Regions from separate parts of the Glutamicibacter sp. 2E12 genome, predicted to be linked through region 3. Evidence: predicted binding sites of a transcription regulator. Region 3 holds the regulator's gene; each other region holds the start of a gene.
The links. The regulator LexA, encoded in region 3, represses DNA repair genes until DNA is damaged. The targets are predictions, from matches to a motif close to TCGAACANNTGTTCGA.
Positions count from the first base shown of each region.

Region 1: a site for LexA is predicted at 3,119-3,134, ahead of uvrA (excinuclease ABC subunit UvrA). Genes of this name have one in related genera too.
Region 2: a site for LexA is predicted at 2,508-2,523, ahead of ACP3TE_RS07950 (HNH endonuclease signature motif containing protein). Genes of this name have one in related genera too.
Region 4: a site for LexA is predicted at 2,394-2,409, ahead of ACP3TE_RS17285 (DUF222 domain-containing protein). Genes of this name have one in related genera too.

Region 1 covers NZ_CP188297.1:3,223,388-3,228,562, forward strand. The annotation lists gene ACP3TE_RS15135 (hypothetical protein) at 1-655, shown strand, start outside; gene ACP3TE_RS15140 (GNAT family N-acetyltransferase) at 777-1,262, opposite strand; gene ACP3TE_RS15145 (hypothetical protein) at 1,470-1,868, shown strand; gene ACP3TE_RS15150 (nuclear transport factor 2 family protein) at 1,976-2,377, opposite strand; gene uvrA (excinuclease ABC subunit UvrA) at 3,160-5,175, shown strand, end outside.
Region 2 covers NZ_CP188297.1:1,697,004-1,702,178, reverse strand. The annotation lists gene catA (catechol 1,2-dioxygenase) at 66-923, shown strand; gene ACP3TE_RS07965 (hypothetical protein) at 1,041-1,193, shown strand; gene ACP3TE_RS07960 (DUF1801 domain-containing protein) at 1,347-1,688, opposite strand; gene ACP3TE_RS07955 (hypothetical protein) at 1,942-2,442, shown strand; gene ACP3TE_RS07950 (HNH endonuclease signature motif containing protein) at 2,587-4,146, shown strand; gene ACP3TE_RS07945 (LuxR C-terminal-related transcriptional regulator) at 4,405-5,175, opposite strand, start outside.
Region 3 covers NZ_CP188297.1:370,429-375,603, reverse strand. The annotation lists gene ACP3TE_RS01720 (ATP-dependent DNA helicase) at 1-1,073, shown strand, start outside; gene ACP3TE_RS01715 (glycoside hydrolase family 76 protein) at 1,179-2,258, shown strand; gene lexA (transcriptional repressor LexA) at 2,315-3,034, opposite strand; gene ACP3TE_RS01705 (LysM peptidoglycan-binding domain-containing protein) at 3,293-3,646, shown strand; gene ACP3TE_RS01700 (histidinol-phosphate transaminase) at 3,728-4,834, shown strand; gene hisB (imidazoleglycerol-phosphate dehydratase HisB) at 4,857-5,175, shown strand, end outside.
Region 4 covers NZ_CP188297.1:3,639,885-3,645,059, forward strand. The annotation lists gene pepN (aminopeptidase N) at 1-1,071, shown strand, start outside; gene ACP3TE_RS17280 (lipoate--protein ligase family protein) at 1,246-2,301, opposite strand; gene ACP3TE_RS17285 (DUF222 domain-containing protein) at 2,473-4,071, shown strand; gene ACP3TE_RS17290 (type B 50S ribosomal protein L31) at 4,823-5,080, opposite strand.

The DNA.
Region 1 (5,175 bases), 1.0 Mb from region 3:
TGGCAACCTTGACTTGACGGGGATTGAGAACCTGCCGTTGCTCTCATCACTAATCATTCATCAATGCGACGGCATACTGCCCTATGGCGGTTCGGGAAATGGAGTCATGGCCTTGACCCGATTGCTCATGCCGTACGCGCAAGGGGCCACCGAGCAACTCATTGCTTCCCCTCACCTGCAAGATATGGAGATCGAAGGCGGAACTCTCGATCTGCTCAGGCACATGGCGGAAACAGTGCGCAAGGTCCTATTGCAACGCGTGAAGGGTGCCGCAGACCCTAGGGCCTGGGACAGGCTGACCCAGCTGGACCAGATCGAAATCAATCAATCGGGGAGCATAGAGGTCGTTGCACCTGCTGGCGCTTGGCCCGAGGTCGTGAGTTTTACCATTATTGGGTCTCTCAAGGGGATAGTGCTGGCGTCAAAGGTCCGCCCCTTTCAATACCTGTATTTAGAAGGGGTTCGCCGGTTTGACCCGGGCTCGTCGTTCTGGGACCTGCAAGCTAAAAGGGTCACTGTTGGATACTCGACCAATCCGCCAAAATGGCTGGTCGAGGCGTGGCCCCACAGGCCGGATGATTGGGACGAGAGTTTCAGCATTGCGTCGCATCCGCTGCTTCCCGGATCAGAGGAGCCCTACTTCGACGAACTCTGATCTCCCGCTCTCGGTGACTTCGTGACAGCGAATACCCGCTATCGATCTCGAATTCACAGGCTGTCTGCACAACAGCTCAGTGTTCGTTAAGTCGAACCCTCTGTGGGAACGTTGCTAGTCCTCAGGTGACCCGGCCAGCTGGTCGTCGAAGCCAGACTGTAGCCAGCCCCTCCGCCATTTTTTCTTCGAAATCGAATCTGAAGCCACGCCGTTCATAGAATGCCTGGGCCGACGGGTTGCCTCTCACGAACTCGATCCTCAGATCTTGAGTGCGGCCGAAGGCATCAAGTGCTGTGTTCATTAGTTCGGTGCCGATGCCGTGGCCATGGGATTCCGGCAACACATAAATTTTCCATATGACAGGTTCGCCCTCAAACTGCCCGACCGTTAGAGTTCCAACGGCTTCGCCATTCTGCAGAGCAACGTACGTCGTATCATCGGTGATTGAAGCACTGACAGAGTCGTGTGACCACCAGGTATTGAGATTATCCATGACGAAATCCGGGCTCGTGAAACCAAGGTATGTTGCTGGCCATGTAAGAATCCCGATAGACCGGATAGCCTGAACATCATCAAGGGTGGCTTTGCGAATCGAAAGGTTATTCATGCCACAAACCTATCGGAGCTTCGGATGTTGAGGGAGAGTATCCCCAAGAATAAGCGCTTCTATTTGTCCTCTCGGCCCTGGGGCATGCCGAGATCGCGCACTCTGAACCGACCGTTCCGGGACCTCCTCCGGGAACGGATGCGATCGTTCCTGTATTGCTCAGACACTTGAACGCATTTCAAACGAGAGGGATATAGTGTTCGATCCATGAGAGATGACCCAAAGGTTCTGAATTACCTCGCCCTGCTGAGGGCTCGGGTTGAGGAGGTCATCATGACCTTACCGGAGGATATCAGTGGTCGAGCCTACGATCGTAAACACTCTATCCACTTAGATCTTCAGGGCCCTAGACTTGGCGTCTTCACTCTAGTGTTGGGAAGCGAGTCACCGGAACTCGTCTACGATGAGCGATATATCGGATACCAAACGATTCCTGAAGGGTTGGACGAGGTCATTGAATTCGCGGAAGAAACGATTGACGATGTAGCGTCTTTTGTCCTCAGCTCGGAACCGCTGGTGGTTCGTGAAAGCTCCATTTTTCGACGGTCTTATCTCTGCATGCCGAGTAATCACGGACGGCAGTGGAAGCTCAAGAGGTTCAGCTAACGTATCGACGGCTGGTGTGAGTGTTCAAAGCTGACAACGCCTCATGTCTTTGCTCCTTAGTGCTGTGCCGCCCGTGAACGGAACCTTGAACGGGACAGAGTGTGATGTCAGGCGCTGAATGGAAGCTCAGGTCGCAAGTGGTGCCCGTCTTTGACGTGTGAGTAGTCTCGCGCTGTTGTTACTAAGCCTGAATCGTCGAATGAAAGCACAGTGCATCCCGAGACGGTCATTGGCTGGTCCTTGATGAACATCACGACCCAGTACTCGACGGAAGCTGAACTTCCGTTGACGATTGGTTCGCTGAACCATGTTTCTGCCGGTTGGGTTTCCTCCGCGAAGCATTCCTCTAGATAAGTGCGCAGCCCGTTAGGCCCACGTAATCGTCTGAACATCGAGGCCCAGTGGTCGCCGTCATCAGCTTGCAACTGGACAATTGCATTCACGTCCTTGAGTGGCCAAGCGTTGGCCCATGTTGTCGCCCAGCGTTGCGCGGCTTCGGTAGTTTGCATGTTGATTTCCTGTTGACGTAGATGATTGGTGACTGCAGGTTGTTCGGGCTGTGCGAGTAACCCTGCATCCATAAGTATTGCAACGCTACTATCGGTCGAGCAGATTCACGTTGTAGGTTCGTTCAGTGTTGCTTAGTGCTCACTTTTCTCAAAGTGTCCCGAAAGCCGGTCACAAATAGGATCGCGCCACGTGCTGACTCGCATCGCAGAAGTTTCATGGATTTACAGGAACACCGGCCGTTCCGTATGCCCCGTCCGTGTAGTGACCGGTGAGGGGGGCGCGAAACGGAACGGTGTGGCGCTGCCTCATGATGTCGAATGCTTGCACAGAAAACAATTGCTGTCGGATGACATGCACCGCGGACGATGCCATTGCGCGGAACATTTGGCCAGGTTCGCTATGTTGTTGCATTGCGGATCAGCGGTTGCGGTGCCCCTGGTTGGCGGCGTGAACCGAACGTCGAATTTTATCCGTTTTCCCGCTCGTGCAACACAGAGCATGCGCTCGCCGCTCATTGGCATCTACGAGATAGCTGCGAACTTGGGGAGGGGACGCACACGTGACAGGCACAAGCGGGAATCCAAGGGCAACCGGTACCTCCATAGGGAGGTCGTGGTCCGATCTGGATTCATGGGGACGCTGGCTCACCGGTCGACATTCCGGGTGGGTGGACGAGCACGCATAGCGCTCGCCGTGCGCCGGATCAGGGGTTTGGAGAATTAACTGTGAGTTGCGTCCATTCGTACACGTATTCGAAGTAGTTTTCGATTAGTATTGCCTCGTGGCTATTTCATCGCAGAGTAAAAGAACTGATCTGACTCGCCTGGTCGTCAAGGGTGCACGCGAGCATAACCTGAAAAACGTGGACATTGATCTCCCGCGTGACGCAATGATTGTCTTTACCGGCCTGTCCGGCTCGGGCAAGTCCTCCTTGGCCTTCGACACCATCTTTGCCGAAGGCCAGCGCCGCTACGTCGAATCGCTCTCTGCCTACGCCCGCATGTTCCTCGGCCAGGTGGACAAGCCCGATGTGGATTTCATCGAGGGACTGTCGCCAGCGGTGTCCATCGACCAGAAGTCGACCAGCCGCAACCCGCGTTCCACCGTGGGCACGATTACCGAAGTGTACGACTACATGCGTCTGTTGTGGGCACGCGTGGGCCGTCCGCATTGCCCGATCTGCCACGAACCGATCTCCAAGCAGACTCCGCAGCAGATCGTCGACCAGCTGATGGAGCTACCGGAGAAAACCCGCTTCCAGATCCTCGCCCCGGTAGTGCGTTCGCGCAAGGGCGAATTCGTCGACCTGTTCGCGGAGCTCTCTTCCAAGGGCTTCGCCCGTGCCCGCGTTGACGGCACCACCATCCAGCTGAACGATCCGCCGAAGCTGGCCAAGCAGGTCAAGCACACCATTGAGGTGGTCGTCGACCGCCTGGCCATCAAGGAAGATGCCCGCCAGCGCTTGACTGACTCCATCGAAACGGCCCTGGGCATCGCCGAAGGACGCGTGCTGGCCGACTTCGTGGACCTGGACGAGGATGATCCCCAGCGCGTGCGCGCGTTCTCCGAGAACCTGGCCTGCCCCAATGAGCATCCGCTGGCCATCGATGAGATCGAGCCGCGCACTTTCTCCTTCAACAACCCGTTCGGTGCTTGTTCGGCCTGTTCCGGCATCGGCACCAAGCTGGAGGTCGATGAGCACCTGATCGTTCCGGACGGCGAGGTCACCTTGGCCGAGGGAGCGATCGCCCCATGGTCGCTAGGCAAGGCAACCACCGAATACTGGAACCGCTTGATCGAAGGCCTGGGCCATGAGCTGGGCTTCACCATGGACACCCAGTGGCAGGAGCTGCCGGCTGCCGCCCGCGAAGCGATCCTGAATGGCAAGGACCACAAGGTAGTCGTGCAGTACAAGAACCGCTTCGGCCGCGAGCGCAAGTACTCCACCGGCTTCGAGGGCGTCATCTCCTACGTGCACCGCAAGCACCAGGAAACCGAATCGGATCACGCCCGCGACCGCTACGAGCAGTACATGCGCCAGATCCCGTGCCCTACCTGCGGCGGCGCGCGCCTGAACCCGGCATCGCTCTCGGTCTTGGTGGGCGGGCGTTCCATCGCTGAAGTTGCCGCCATGGACCTGCGCAGCGCCGCGGAATTCCTCTCCACGATCGTGCTCACCGCACGCGAGGCGCAGATCGCCGCGCAGGTGCTCAAGGAAATCGACGCGCGCATGAAGTTCCTGCTGGACGTCGGACTGGAGTACCTGACCCTGGAACGCGCTGCTGGCACCCTGTCCGGCGGCGAGGCGCAGCGCATTCGCCTGGCTACGCAGATTGGTTCGGGCCTGGTCGGCGTGCTCTACGTTCTGGACGAGCCTTCCATCGGCCTGCACCAGCGCGATAACCGCCGCCTGATCGACACCCTGCTGCACCTGCGATCGCTGGGCAACACCCTGATCGTGGTGGAGCACGACGAAGACACCATTGCCGAAGCCGACTGGATCGTGGACATCGGCCCGGGCGCCGGCGAGCACGGCGGCGAAGTGGTGCACTCCGGATCCCTGGAGGGCCTGAAGCAGAACACCAAGTCGCTGACCGGAGACTACCTTTCGGGCCGCAAGCAGATCGACATCCCGTCCAAGCGCCGCAAGATCGACAAGGAGCGCAAGCTCAAGGTGGTCGGTGCCAACGAGAACAACCTGCAGAATGTGTCGGTGGAGTTCCCGCTGGGCGTGCTGACCGCTGTGACCGGCGTGTCCGGCTCGGGCAAGTCCACCCTGGTCAATGACATCCTGTAC
Region 2 (5,175 bases), 1.3 Mb from region 3:
CCGGGATGATGGGGGTCACAGTATGGATCCGCATCCGCCACACCACATAATTTAGGGGAGTCACCATGACCACTGAAACTCCAGCAGACGCAACTGCAGCCAAGTCCGGCAACGCCGCCACCGACAGCTTCCGCAACTCCGGCAAGCTCGGCAGCATCGCGACCTCCACCGAGCGCGTGAACATGCTTGCTTCCAAGCTCGTCAAGGCCGCCAACGACATCATCCTCGAAGAGCGCGTGAGCTACGACGAGTTCAATGCCCTGAAGGCATGGTTGATCAAGGTTGGCGACGACGGCGAATGGCCATTGTTCCTGGACGTGTGGCTGGAGCACTCGGTGGAAGAGGTCGCCACCGACCACCGCGAAGGCAACAAGGGCTCGATCGAAGGCCCTTACTACGTGCCCGAAGCGCCTTCGCAGAACACCCCTGCCACCATCTCGATGCGCGAGGACGAGAAGGGCACCAACCTGCTCTTCCAGGGCCAGGTCCGCTCCACCGACGGCTCGGCGCTGAAGAACGCCAAGATCGAGCTGTGGCACGCAGACGAAGAGGGCTTCTACTCGCAGTTCGCCCCTGGCATCCCCGAGTGGAACCTGCGCGGCACCTTCATTGCTGACGAGGAAGGCAACTTCCAGATCAACACCATGCAGCCAGCCCCGTACCAGATCCCGACCGACGGCGCCTGCGGCCAGCTGATCGCCGCCGCCGGCTGGCACGCGTGGCGCCCAGCGCACCTGCACCTGAAGGTCTCCGCCGAGGGCCACGAGTTGCTCACCGCCCAGCTGTACTTCCCGGGCGATGCGCACAACGACGACGACATCGCCACCGCGGTGAAGCCGGAACTGATGCTCGACGTGCACCCAGCAGCATCGGGCAACGGCAAGCAGGTCACCTACGACTTCGTGCTCGACCCTGTGAAGTAAGCCCCAGCGCGCCTCAACACGGCGGGGGTCCCGGCAGCATTGGCCGGACCCCCGCCGTTGCCGTACCCGGAACCTCGACGAACGGGCGAACACCCGCCAATCCAATGGGAGCGCAGCATGAATGCTTCAACACTGAACGATCCAGCCGGGAAGTTCCAACCCCAATCCATCGCGCACCGAGCTGCCGATGCCAGCGAACCCCAGAACCACTGGGCCTGGACCGGATGGATGCCAGAAGAGGAGCACGGCACCTCGATGCTTGCCGCCTAGGCTTTTGCCCTCAGTACTACCGACGCGAAGCGGAAGGTCCCGACAGCAATGACGCTGCCGGGACCTTCGGCGCACTTGAGGACGGACTCCAGGCAATGCGGCTGCCTGCAGCGGGCGCACTGTTCATCTTGCGGCCAGCTAGCTTGCTCGGGATCAGCCCGCGGCCTTCTTCACCAGGTCCCGGATCCTGTCTTCCGTTGCAGAATCCAGCGAGGTGATAGTCCATGCAACTGGATGCATGTGGGAGCCTTCCTCGTAGGCAGGATTCACGACTTCTCCAAAACCGAAAGCTACGAAGTCCTTGTCAGGCTTGATGTAGCAGACGTCTTTGCCATCCCGGACGTAGAACGGAAGTCCCCAGCGGACGATCGGCTCCAGCGATGGTGCGCTCTGCATGATTATGGCGTGAAGCCGTTCGGCAATCTCGCGATAGGGTGCTGGAGCTGTGCTGAGCTTGGCCAGAACTGCGGCGTCGCCTTTTTTGGTGAAGATCATCCCTAGTCTCCTTCTAACGGTTGGCGCCTCATTGCGGCGCTGGGTGGTATCGCTCGCGCGATCGCTTTGGGCTCCCGATCGGCACATAATGCACCTTACCGACTAAGGGCATCTGATTCACGGATTCTTGCACTGGAATACAGGCAGCTGGCCTCAGGACAGCTTGATCGTGCAAGGAAGTAGCATGGACGCCCAACTCATACGCGTATTGGTTATCCCACCGAGTTGACTAGTGCACTGTTAGGCTACTGACATGCGTAAACTTCTAGCCATCTCCGGGTTCGCCATGATCGTGGCTTACGCGGCTTACGGCTCACTGCTCATGAACAATTGGGCCGTGACCGCAGCAAGTGGACTCTCCCTCGATGAAACCATTTCCGAGATGGCCTCAATGGACCAGAATTACGACTCGCTTGGAGGGTGGGTCTTCGCAGCCACTGGAACCGCCCTCGCCATTTCTTGGCTCGTTCCGGTAGTTTCCGCCGGACGCAAGCTGCCCGCCTGGGCGGCTATCGGAGCTTGGAGCCTGATCATTGCCTTAGGCGCACCGGCTTATTTCTTCGCTTCCTTCGCCAATATGAACTCGGTGGGCGACACCTTTGCCGATTGGAACGCCGATGCCGCCGCGGATCTAGCCGCACCCCTGTACATGGCCAGCGTCCTCGCCTTTGCCATACTCGCAGCCATGGCAGCCTTTGGCATCCGAACTGCCTTCACCCGCCCGCCGCGCCCCCTGCATCCAACTAGCAACTAGCACGGCACCCATTACTGCCTTCCCTGATCTAGCGATTTTCGCGCCGGAATCACGCTTAATCGCATTCGTATAAACTTTCTAGAACTTATCCACAATTGGTTTCGAACCAGAAGATACTGTCGATAATCTGCGCGAACGTTAACTATGACTATTCCCGCATATCTAGACGATCACGACGATGAACATCGCCTTCCACTGCGCCCGCCGGGCACCCGCATGGAGTCGCACAGAGCGTCAGCGCTCGACGCCCATCGCGAGCACCAGTTGTTCTTCGGACCCATCAAGCAGGTTGCCGACGAACTATTCAATGCGGGCCCCGTGGATGGGCCCGGAGACGCATTGGAACGCCTGAAGAAACTCCAACGCCTGATGAGCAGCGCTGAAGCCGCTATCTGCGTTTTACTGGCAGACGGAGTCGAGCAGGTCAGCGCGTCCTTCAATGACCTGATTGCCACCGAGCATGCCCACACCCCAGACGAGGAAGCCGAAGCCAGCAAGAGTGCCGAATACTATGGCATAGACCGTGGCAGCGAGCAGGTCATCAACTCCAATTTCGTAGCTGAGTCAGCTGTCGCATTGCGCGAATCCGTCCGTAAAGCCAGCAAGCGGATGTTCCATGCCAAGGGCTTGCGCCACGCCTGCAAAGCCACCCTTGCCGCGCTCGCTGCAGGTGAGATTACCGTTAAGGCCGCCCACGACATCGTCAAATACTCGCAAGACCTTTCCCCGGAGCAGGTCGGCCGCATGGAGGAAAATTTGCTGCCTCTGGCAAGAACAGCCTGCGACGAGACCGTCTACCAGCGGGCCCGTCGCTTTCACGACCGGATGAATCCCAATTCGGCAGAGAACCGGCAGAAGAACGCATTCGCAGCCCGTAATCTCAAGGTGTGGAATGAGGAGAATGGCATGGCTACCTTGCAGCTGCATCACCGCGCTGATGTCATCCATTCGATTCGCAACTCGATAAAGCAGGCAGCCGCCCAGATCACTGATTCCAAGGATCTGCGCACGCAAACGCAGGTTGAAGCCGATGTGCTTGCGGACGTGTATCTGCATGGCTGGCCCGGAATGGAAGGCATGCCGCTGAAGCCACGGGTTGCCATCACGATCCCAGCCATTGAAATGCTCGCGAATCCCGCTCGCGCCCTCGCTGATTTGGAAGGTTACGGGCCGATCCCAATCGGCGTAGCGTTGGAAATCGCCGCGGATGCTCCGTCGTTCCAGCGCGTTCTGACCGACCCGTGGACGGGAGCCGCAATTGATGTGGAGCCCAAGAAATATCGGCCTTCCCAGGGGTTGCGCGATTTGCTGCGTTACCGCGACCAGCATTGCGGTTTCCCTGGTTGCCGCCGCCTGCCCGATCGTTCGGAAATTGATCACATCGAAGCGTATGGACAGGGCGGCCACACTACCCGGCAGAACACTCATCTCTTGTGCAAGCAGCATCAGATGTACAAGCACGCGCTTGGCTGGAAGGTCTTCGCTTGCCCGGATGGCTCCAAGACGTGGGTATCTCCGCACGGGCTGCGGTCAATCACGGTTCCCGAGAGCGTGGACAACGTGGAGAAATTTGATCATGTCAACGATCGTTGTCCTCAACGTCCCCAGGAGGCTGCGGCCTGCGAGGTGCAATTGACCCCCGAAGTGCGGCGAGTACTGGGGCTCGGCCAAGATGAGGGCCTGCCCGGAACCGAAACCAGCTAGAGCCAGTACCTGATTTGGATTTCGAGCGATAAATTTTTTCAGTCACTAGCACCACCACACCACCCATACTTCGCAGGAGCAACGGCTTTGAGTCTGGTTGCAATGCTGGACGCGGCCTGAATCAAGAATCCCGGCCGCGTTCGATTCAAGCGATTCGTGCTGAATGAAAAAAATCTACAGTCACAGCGCGTAGGTCAACTCGAACTCCGCATGGTTCTGCTGCCCTCGGGAATGAAAATTTTTTTCAGTCGGAAGGCACTATCCTTCAAGGTCGAAACGCGCCAGCGCAGCAAGCTCAGTACGGTTTGAGACCGCCAGCTTCGTGTAGATCTTGGTCAGGTGGTATTGCACTGTCTTGGTTCCTATATACAGCTCTTCAGCGACACGTCGATTGCTTGCACCTTCGCAAACCAGCTTGGCCACGGCTTGTTCCTGCGCCGTCAGCGTCGACCAGTCAGCACTCTCCCTGCGCAGCATCCCGGTTCCGCTTGCCTGGAGCTCACGAGTGCAGCGGTCGATGTACACGGATGCATCGAAGTGCGTGAAAATCGCCAGCGCGCGGGTCAACGGCGCAACGCATTCGGCTCGCTTGCCGGCTCGGCGCAGGCATTGCCCGTAGTAGAAATCAATTTTTGCCCGGTGGTAGACCGACCCGATGCCTTCCAAACGGCGGATGGCATCTTCAAAGGCCAAACGGGCTGCGTCGATATCACCGCGGGCTGCCAGCAAGGTGCCTTGCACGCTCAGGAATCGAGCGGCTCCGCTCTGGTGGCCTGAAGCGAGAGCACTCTCCAGCAACGGCTGTACGAATTTTTCTGCTTCATCCAGGCGTTCGCAACGGATTAGCGCCATGGCGTATGTATCCTGCCAGGTCCAGAAACCTGCTTGGTCGATGCCCTGCGTACGGTCCAGCCGAAGCAATGGTTCCAGCGCCCGCACAACCTCTTCATGGTTTGCCTGCGCCCGGGCAATCTCGGCCCGCGCCATCCGGTAAGGCATCTCCATAATGGCATAGCTGCCGGTGCGTGC
Region 3 (5,175 bases):
GCGAAGACATGGGCATTGCCCTGAACGACATCGTGGAGCAGGCCCGGCTGGCTCTGGCGCTGTCCAAGCCCGAAGCCAATGCACCGGCCGATGGCGGCCGCCAGACTGCCCGCTCCCAGCTGCAGGCAGTGATGGATGATGCGATTCGCATGCTCGAATCCGAAGAACGCCGCGAGGTCCTGTACACCACCCGTCCGCGGGAGTTTGTCGAAGGCCGGGGCTACGTCGAGGCCGATGAGAGCCAGCCTGCAACCTTGAACGTGGCACCGTTGTCGGTGGCCGGCAAGTTGCGCGAGGGCCTCTTCGACGGGCGCACGGTCGTATTGACCAGCGCCACCTTGGCCATTGGCTCGCAGTTCGACTCGGTAGCAGGCTCCTTGGGCCTGATGGGCGCCGGCGCTCCATCATGGACCGGCGTAGATGTTGGCAGCCCTTTCGATTACCCCAAGCAGGGCATCCTCTACGTGGCCAAGCACCTGCCCAAGCCAGGACGCCAACTGGCGGCGGAGACGCTGGATGAGATCGAAGATCTCATCAAGGCCTCCGGTGGCGGCGCCTTGGCGCTGTTCACTTCCAAGCGTTCCGCCGAGGAAGCGGCAAGCATCTTGCGCGAGCGCCTGGACGTGGAAATCTTGTGCCAGGGTGAAGCCAGCATGAAGTCGCTGGTCGAACAGTTCAGCAGCGAACGCGACACCTGCCTGTTTGGAACCATGACCTTGTGGCAGGGCGTGGACGTGCCAGGCGATTCTTGCCGGCTGGTCATCATCGACAAGATTCCTTTCCCGCGCCCGGATGATCCTATCTCCAAGGCCCGTTCCGAGGACGTGGCCAAGCATGGCGGAAATGGCTTCATGCAGGTTGCCGCCACCCATGCGGCGATTCGCCTGGCCCAGGGTGCTGGGCGCTTGATTCGTTCGGTCGGGGATAAGGGCGTTGTGGCGATCCTTGATTCGCGCATGGCCACGGCGCGGTACGGCAGCTTCTTGAAAGCTACCCTGCCGCCGATGTGGCCGACTGTCGATAAGAAGGTCATCACTGGTGTTCTCAAGCGATTGAACCCGGGCGGGAAATAGCCGCGGCCAGAATATGAACTTGAGCTGTCCTTCGGGACAGCTCAAGTTCTTTAACCGGTACCAGCATGATGCTTCCGGATGCACTAAGGTCTGTGACAAGAACTGATGAAGCTCGAATCGGAAGGCACCATGGAGTCCATGCAGGAATTGGCGCACCAAGCCGCGATCGACACCCACCAGCGGTTCGGGCATCGCCTCATGGGGTTGCCCGGAACGTGGATTGGACAGAGCTACAGCAGAGCGCATCGGTTGCGCGACGGAAGCATGCTCAGCAATCTCAATGGTTTCGCGCACCCGCTTGCGGAGTGGAACTATTGGTGGCAGGCGCACTATCTGGATGCCATCATCGATGAGGGCCGATCGTACTGGGACGAAGGCAACGAACACCGGGCGCGCGAAGCGCTTGCCCGGGCCAACGGCCTATTGCGCGGCATTCGAATTCGAAACTTCGGGATCTTGCCCAACTACTTCTTCGACGACATGGCTTGGCTTGCCCTGGCCAGCGGCCGCCTGTCAGAGTTCACGCAGCTGGTGACGGGACACAGGAGCCGTCCTGCCGAGGCGGCAGTTCGGACGCTGGGACGGCAGCTCCATGCCGGCATGGATGGGGTGCTGGACGGCGGCCTGTACTGGTCCAGAAAGCGGGATTTCAAGAACACGCCAGCCAACGCGCCGGCGGCACTGTTCTTTGCCCGTACCGGGGAGAAAGAGACCGCGCGAGAGCTTCTCCAGTGGCTGGAAAAGAATCTGTTCAGCGTGGAGCGAGGACTGTATCTGGACGGACTTCGGTTGACCACGCAGGGACACGCCGTGGAACCAGCGGTCTACACCTATAACCAGGGCCTGGTGCTCGGGGCATTGCTTGAGCTTGGCGAGCCTGCTGATCTGGCTCACGCTCAAGTACTGATCGATGCCACCACGAAATCGCTGTCAACTGCTGCCGGGGTCCTCTCGTTCAACAGCGGGGGAGACGGCAACCTGTTCGCGGGGATACTCTGCCGATATCTGGCCCTCGCCGGTAATGATGTCCGCTTGGAAGCCCGGAGCCGGGAGCAGGCCAGGAGGCTGATCATGGCAACGGCGCGCCATCTGGCTGACCAGGAGCCACGCCGGCTTTCGGCGGCAATCCAACGCTGGATGATCTTCTCGGCGGCCGCTCAATTCGAGTTGAACGCCGGCCAATAGCGGGTTAAACGAGAATTGCGCTGGTGCCAAGCACCAGCGCAATGACCGTACGTATTCTAGAGCGAGCGCATCACCGAGACGACGCGTCCCATGATCGTTGCGGCATCACCCAAAATTGGTTCGTAGCGCGAGTTCTGCGGAAGCAGCCAGGTGTGCCCGTCACGCTGCCGGAAAGTCTTTACCGTGGCTTCTTCATCGAGCAGGGCAGCTACGATGTCGCCGTTGTCCGCCGTCTGCTGGCGGCGGACAACTACCCAGTCGCCATCGCAAATCGCAGCGTCAACCATTGAATCGCCGGAAACCTTGAGCATGAACAGTTCGCCGTGGCCTACGAGCTGACGAGGCAACGAGAAAACATCTTCGACGGACTGTTCGGCAAGGATCGGACCGCCGGCAGCGATACGGCCAACCAGGGGAACCATGGTGGTGTCAGCGGAAGTGCTCAATTCAATGATCTTGGCGTCTTCGCTGGCATCTGGCTCGACCGGCTTCGAAACTTCGGCCTTCTCGGCGTCTTCGGCCAGCTGCAGAGGCAGCAGGATTTCCATTGCGCGCGGACGGCGTGGATCTCGACGGATATAACCGAGCTTTTCCAGCTGGCTCAGCTGGTGGGTGACGCTCGAAAGGCTCTTGAGCCCCACTGCGTCACCAATCTCACGCATCGATGGTGGATAACCGTTCTTGCCGATTGACCGCTGGATCGTCTCCAGGATCTTCTTTTGGCGAATCGTCAGCGAACGTGCATTCGATCGGGGAGTGCGTTGTGAAGCTGACATGAGATTTTGCCTTCCCTAGCAATCATTCGAAAGTTCGTAAGTCCAAACTGTCGGCGCTAGATGGTGAGATGTTTTCATTGCTCGTCTACTTCGAAATCTTAGTAGATAAGCGAGCTTCTTTCAAAGATTTGTTCGAAAACTTCTGGACAAGTTCCGCAAACCTCTGTTAGAACAGATATACGAGGTTCGAACAAGTTTTCGAACCTACGCTTTCGAATACAAATTCGCATCACTTGAATTTCTTGAGGAGACAAAGTCATGGCAACCGTCGCACTTGACTCAAATCAGACCCAGGCACCACTGAAGATCCGCATCAACCGTCGCGGATGGGCCGTGCTTGTGGGTATGCCCATTTTCGCACTCACCATCGCCGCAGCTTTCTTCATCTCCATGTTTGCCTCTGACGCGCATGCCGCAGCCGATACTCCTGTTGGAGTCGGAACCGTTGATGTCACCGTTATTCCAGGGGATACGCTGTGGAGCCTGGCCCGGGATTACGCCACCGGTTACGACGTGACCTCGGCAGTGGGCCACATCGCCGAACTCAATGCCCTGACCGGCAGCGAAATCCAGGTCGGCGAAACCCTCTCGATTCCGGTCCTTGCCGGCTAGCTTCCCCAGCCTGCTTCGAGTTTGTTACCTGTGGCCGTAGCGGATTCACCGGCAGGCGCGCTGCGCACGTAGACTTGATGCGTGAATGACCGCAGTGAACTTTTGAGTCAGCTGCCCTTGCGTGAGAATCTCCGCGGGCTATCCCCTTATGGCGCACCACAAATTGACGTGCCCATCCAGCTGAACGTCAACGAGAACACCCATCCGTTGCCACCGACAGTCGTCGATGCCATTGCACAAGAGGTGGCCAAGGCGGCGGCAACGTTGAACCGGTATCCGGACCGCGAGTTCACCGAGCTTCGCGAACTCCTAGCCGATTACCTCGGCCACTCGCTCACAAAGGACAATATCTGGGCCGCTAACGGTTCCAATGAAATCCTGCAGCAAATCCTGCAAGCCTTTGGCGGCCCCGGCCGTGCCGTGATGAGCTTCGGCCCTACCTACTCCATGTACCCGCTGCTTGCCAGTGGTACTGACACGAAATATATCGCCGGTGAACGCGCCGCAGATTTCACGTTGTCCGCCGATTCCGCAGCCGCACAGGTTCGCGAGCACAAGCCGAACATCGTTTTCCTCTGCTCTCCGAATAACCCCACCGGCACGGCCCTTGGCCTGGACGTCATCACCGCGGTATATGAAGCCATGAGCGAGCATAACGGCATAGTGATCGTGGATGAGGCGTACGCCGAGTTCTCCTTGGCCAGCACCACCTCGGCGCTGAGCCTGCTCGAAGGCCGCCAGCGGCTGATTGTCTCGCGCACCATGTCCAAGGCTTTCGGCCTGGCCGGTGCGCGCGTAGGCTACCTGGCCGCTGCGCCAGAAGTCACCGATGCCATCCGCTTGGTGCGACTGCCATACCACCTGTCGGCAGTGACCCAGGCAACCGCCATCGCGGCCTTGAAGAACATCGAGTTGCTGTTGGCCCAGGTCGAGGACATCAAGTCCCAGCGGGACCGCATCGTCGCGCGCCTGAAGGAACTTGGCCTCAAGCCATCGGTCTCCGACTCCAACTTCGTCTTCTTCGGTGGCGTCGAAGACCCCCGCAAGATTTGGGAAGGCCTGTTGGAAGCCGGCATCATCATCCGCGACAATGGAATCCCGGGAACCTTGCGTGTTACGGCAGGAACCGAATCGGAAACCACAGCCTTCTTGGAACGACTTGCCGAACTGCTCGGCTCGCAGAAGTAATCAAAGACAAGCGAAGGAAGACATGTCTGCCGAATTGATTGGCGCACGTCGCGCCCGCATGGAACGCGTGACCAGCGAATCGTCCGTATTCGTTGAACTGGACCTCGATGGCACCGGTGTCTCTGAGATCAGCACCTCGGTGCCGTTCTACGACCACATGCTGACTGCGCTATCCAAGCATTCGCTCATCGATCTCACCGTGCGTGCAACCGGCGATACCCACATCGACGTTCACCACACCGTCGAGGACACCGCGATCACCATTGGCGAAGTACTGCGCGTGGCACTGGGCAACAAGGCCGGCATCCGCCGCTTCGGCACCTCCTACGCTCCACTGGACG
Region 4 (5,175 bases), 600 kb from region 3:
GTGGAGCTCTCCGGCGAATCGGCGGCCCTGGACTTCCTGGTCGGACGCCGGATCCCGGATCTGCTGCTGCCCAACGACGGCGATGAGACCTATGCGCTGATCGAATTCGACCCGGTTTCGCGTGCCACCTTGCTCGGCCACCTCTCGGGCCTGGCCGACTCGCTGCCCCGCGCCACCTGCTGGGCGTCGCTGTGGGATGCGGTGCGATCGGCTACCTTGGATGCGCAAAGCTACGTGCAGGCGATCCTCGATCACGCGCACGCCGTCACCGACGCGGGCGTCTTCGGGGTGCTTACCGACCAGCTGGCCACCTCGATTTCCAAGTACGTTGCCCCCGAGCTGCGCGCGGAGCTGCGCCAGAAGGCCGCCGCAACCCTCACCGGGTGGCTCACCCGGTTCGAGGCCGGCGGAGACCAGCAGACCACCACCGCGCGCACCTTGGTTCGCCTGGCCCGTGCCGGTGTGGCTCCGGAGGTGCTCGACGCCTTCCTGGGCGAGCAGCCCAATGCCTACCAGGTCACCGTCGATGAGCAGCTGCTGTGGGGTTCCTACATCGCGCTGGCCGCCTCCGGCCGGCTCGACGAGGCCGCCGAGGCATCCATGCACGAAGCGGCCAAGGCCAACCCCACCAGCGTGGCGCAGAATTCGGTTCGCACCGCGCTGGCGGCGCGCCCGGATCCGCAGGCCAAGGACACCGCTTTCGACACCGTGCTGATGGCGCGCGATGAACACGGAGAGCTGTCCAACGATGCACTCTCGGCCACCGCACTGGGCTTCACCATGGGTTCCTCCGCCCTGCTGGCACCGTTCGAGGAACGCTACTGGGCCGCGATCCTGCCGGTCTTCGAGACCATGGGCATGGAATTCGCCACGCGCGTGATCGAGGGGCTGTATCCAGGGCACCAGGATCTCCAGGGCGCCATCGAGCAGAACCATGCACTGGCTACCGCGACCAGCTGGCTGGAACGCCATGAGAGCGCACCGGCCGCCCTCAAGCGCATCCTGCTTGAGGAACGCGCAGAACTGGAACGCTCGCTGAAGGCCCAGGCCTACAGCCGCACCAGCCGCTAGCCGCTGGCCCTCCGAAGGCCGGCCCGCTGCTTATCCACGCAGCGGGCCGGCTTTTCCGTGCCGCTACACGCTGCCGGCGCAGCGGAGATGGCAGGGCCACAGCACCATGACTTTAAGCAAAACAAGGGTCTGGCCTCGAACTTGATCGAGAACAGGCCCTTGGATCTTGGCTCCCTACGGAACCCGCGCGGTCCATTGCGCGGTAGCGAATTTGGTCGCGGCCAATTCCTTCGCCGCCAGACGGGATTCGGCATCCAGCTGTGCCGGCTTGGCCCCGGTGCGCTTGGCGAAGGTGTCCATCATGACGTCGATGATCTCCATGCGATCCAGCTTTGTCTGCGACTTCAGCGGATCCACACGCTTGACCGCTGAGGTGATCCCCTTGTCGGAGATCTTCTCCCGGCCAATGCGCAGCACCTGGGTCATCTTCTCCGCGTCGATGTCGTAGCTCATCGTGACGTGGTGCAGCATCGCACCGTTGGCCAGGCGCTTTTGCGCTGCGCCGCCGATCTTGCCGGCAGGGGTCGCGATGTCGTTCAGCGGCTTGTAGTACGCTTCCAGGCCGATGCTTTCCAGCGCTTCCATCACCCAGGCGTCCAGGTACGGGTAGGAATCGGCAAAACTCATGCCATCCACCAGGGATTCAGGAGCGTAGAGCGAGTAGGTAATGCAGTTGCCAGCTTCCATGAACATCGCGCCGCCTCCGGAAATGCGGCGAACCACCTGGATGCCGTGCTTTTCGGCTTGCTCCATGTCCACTTCGTTCTTCAGCGACTGGAAGGAGCCGATCACGACGGCGCCTTCGCTCCAGTCCCAGAAGCGGATGGTCGGCTTGCGGGTCCCCTTGGCGATTTGCCGGGTCAGCACCTCATCCAGCGCCACTTGCTCGGTGATTGGAATGATCTCCGGGCCCAGGACTTCCCACTCGTGGTCTTCCCACTTGGTGGCGTGTCCCAGCGCGCGGCGGACGACGCGCGCGATGGCGTCTTCGTCAAAACCGAACATCACTGCGCCTTCACGCAGATTGTCGGTTACCGCATTGCGTATGGTGCTGTGGCTGGCGTTCGCTGGCAAACCGCGTAGCGCATCATTCAAGTCATCCAGTGCATCATCTGGTTCCAGGAAGAAGTCGCCATTCAATGACACTTCGGTGATCACGCCATCGGAAGTATCCAGATCTACAACGACTAATTTGCCACCGACTACCTTGTATTCACCATGATACTTCATGGTTTCATTCTATCCCCGGCTGCCCACTAGTCGAATCCACGCGCCCCCGGATTCGGTGGTTCGCAGTGGCAACATTCGACGCCGGATAACAATCGAATAAATATTCGAGAATACTTCCACATTCCGCGGTTTTCCGGGCCAAACTGTCTGTTGCCGGCAGGATGATTAACTATGGCTATACCCGATTTCATCCATGACGACGATGATGAACATCGTCTACCGTTGCCCCCAGCTGGCACTCGCACAGAATCCCACAAGGATTCGTTATTCAGCGACCATCTCGAACATCACCTGTTCCATGGTCCGCTGAAGCAATTGGCAGATGAGCTCTACGACGCGGGCCCGCTCAATGGCCCCGACGACGCCCTCGAACGGCTGAAGAAGATCCAACGCATTCAGAGCACCCTCGATGCAATGACATCTGTGCTGCTGGCCGATTCAGTAGAACAAGTCAGTGAATCATTTGCCGATATGATCGCCACCGCGGGGACCACTACCGAGGAGGAGGAACGCGAGGCTCGGAAAAGTGCTCAATACTATGGCGTTGACCGCGGAAGTGACCAGGTCATCAACTCCAACTTCATCGCAGAAGCGGCTGTCGCGCTGCGTGAGACCCCTCGCATGGTAGGCAAGCGGATGTTCTATGCCAAGGGTCTTCGCTACGCCTGCAAGGAAACCCTCACGGCTCTGGCTGCAGGAGAGATCACGCCCAAGGCAGCGCATGACATCGTGAAGTATTCGCAGGACTTGCTCCCCGAACAAATCATGCAGATGCAACGCGTGCTGTTGCCCATGGCGAAGACTGCGTCTGATGACGCGATATACCAACGCGCACGCCGGTTCCATGACAGGATGTGCCCGGAGGCCGCCGAACAAAGGCACAAGAAGTCTGAAAAGAATCGCAAGCTCACGCTATGGGATAACGAAAATGGCATGTCCACCCTCAAGTACTACAACAGTGCCGCAGTGATTCACTCCATCAAGAACTCCGTGAAGTGGCTAGCTGATCGGCATAACGATCCGCAGGATCCCCGCACCCGGGAGCAAATAGAAGCGGACGCCTTTGCAGACATCATCCTCAACGGCTGGCCGGACCGGGAAGGCACGCCCCTCAAGCCACGGGTATCCATCACGATTCCCGCGGTGGAAATGCTGGCGGATCCTACAAGGACCGTGGCTGACCTGGAAGGCTACGGCCCCATCCCACTGGGGGTCGCATTGGTGTTGGCAAAGGATGCGCCTTCGTTCCAGCGCGTGCTGACCGATCCATGGACTGGCGCCGCGATAGATGTCGAGCGCAGGCGCTACCGGCCTTCGCAGAGTCTCAAGGATCTGTTACGGCACCGCGATGAGCATTGCTGCTTCCCCGGCTGTCGCCGTCCAGCTGACCGCTCCGAGATTGACCATATAAATGGCTGGGCTCACGGAGGGCATACGACCAGGGACAATACGCATCTGCTGTGCAAGCAGCATCAAATGTTCAAGCATGCATTGGGTTGGAAAGTCGTTCCGCGTCCTGACGGATCCAAGATGTGGGTGACTCCACACGGGCTGAGCGCACTCGTTATTCCGGAAAGCGTCAAGCGTGTGGACCAATTCGATCATGTAAATGATCATTGCCCAGAGCGCCCTAAGGTCATTCCTTTGCCGCATATTCGACTCACGGCAGAAGTACGCAGGGTACTTGGGCTCAAGCCTCGCGTCGACATTCCAGACGAGGATCCCGGTCCTGAATCGCCGCCAGATGACGGCCAGAAGGAAACAGGCTGAGGACGCTATCCCGATTGACCGGTTTTTGGGTGACAGAATTTTTCAGTCACCAGCACCTCCACACCACCAATAACACCATTCACGCAACGGCGATGGAGCCAGTTGCTCGGAGCAGTGCGGCCAAGACGTCGGCTTCGACGAGTCAGCGAATCCTTATTAAGCCGCCACTGGAAACCCCGACGGCTATAGCACCGAAAAGCTCTGGGCAATCGCTCCTGACAATATTTTTCAGTCAATGGCGCCTCCAGGCAACTGCCAAAATGCCCGATGCGCACCGCTGTGCCAAAAACGGGACCTCTACGACAGTTCCGTGAAAACATTTTTCAGTCATCCCCGGCTGCCCCGACGGCTATTGCGCCGAACGACGCTGGGGCGAACGCTGCTGACAATATTTTTCAGTCACTGGCGCATCGAGACGACTACCAAAATGCCACTAGCGCATCGCGGCGCGAAAAAGGAATCCTCCTAGTCAGTTAAGTGAGAGCATTTTTCAGTCATCTCCTGCCGCCCCGACGGCTATTGAGCCGGAAGACGCTGGGGCGGACGCTGCTGACAATATTTTTCAGTCACTGGCGCATCCAGGAAACTGCCAAGATGCCGCGATGCGCATCGTGGCGCGAAAAACGAATCCTCTTAGACGGTTCCGTGAAAACATTTTTCAGTCACTGATGGACAGGTGTGCTGTTAAAGCAGCAGCGGCGTGTTTCCAAATACTGGAAACACGCCGCGAAAGCTTGCTAGGGGCGAAGTATTACTTCTTGCCGCCGAAGCCCTTGAAGCGGGCGTTGAAGCGCTCGACACGACCAGCGGTGTCCATGATGCGCTGCTTGCCGGTGTAGAACGGGTGCGAAGCTGCCGAGATTTCGACGTCGATTACTGGGTAGGTGTTGCCATCTTCCCATTCGATGGTCTTGTCCGACTTAGCGGTCGAACGGGTCAGGATCTTCTCGCCGGATGCCAGGTCGTTGAAGACAACTGGGCCGTACTGTGGATGGATATCAGCCTTCATAGCTATACACCTTTTTTGTTTATGGCCACTGGATTTTGCCAGTAGCTACTTACTCGGAAATTGTGTCCCGCATTCAGGGCTCCATGAAGAGACCT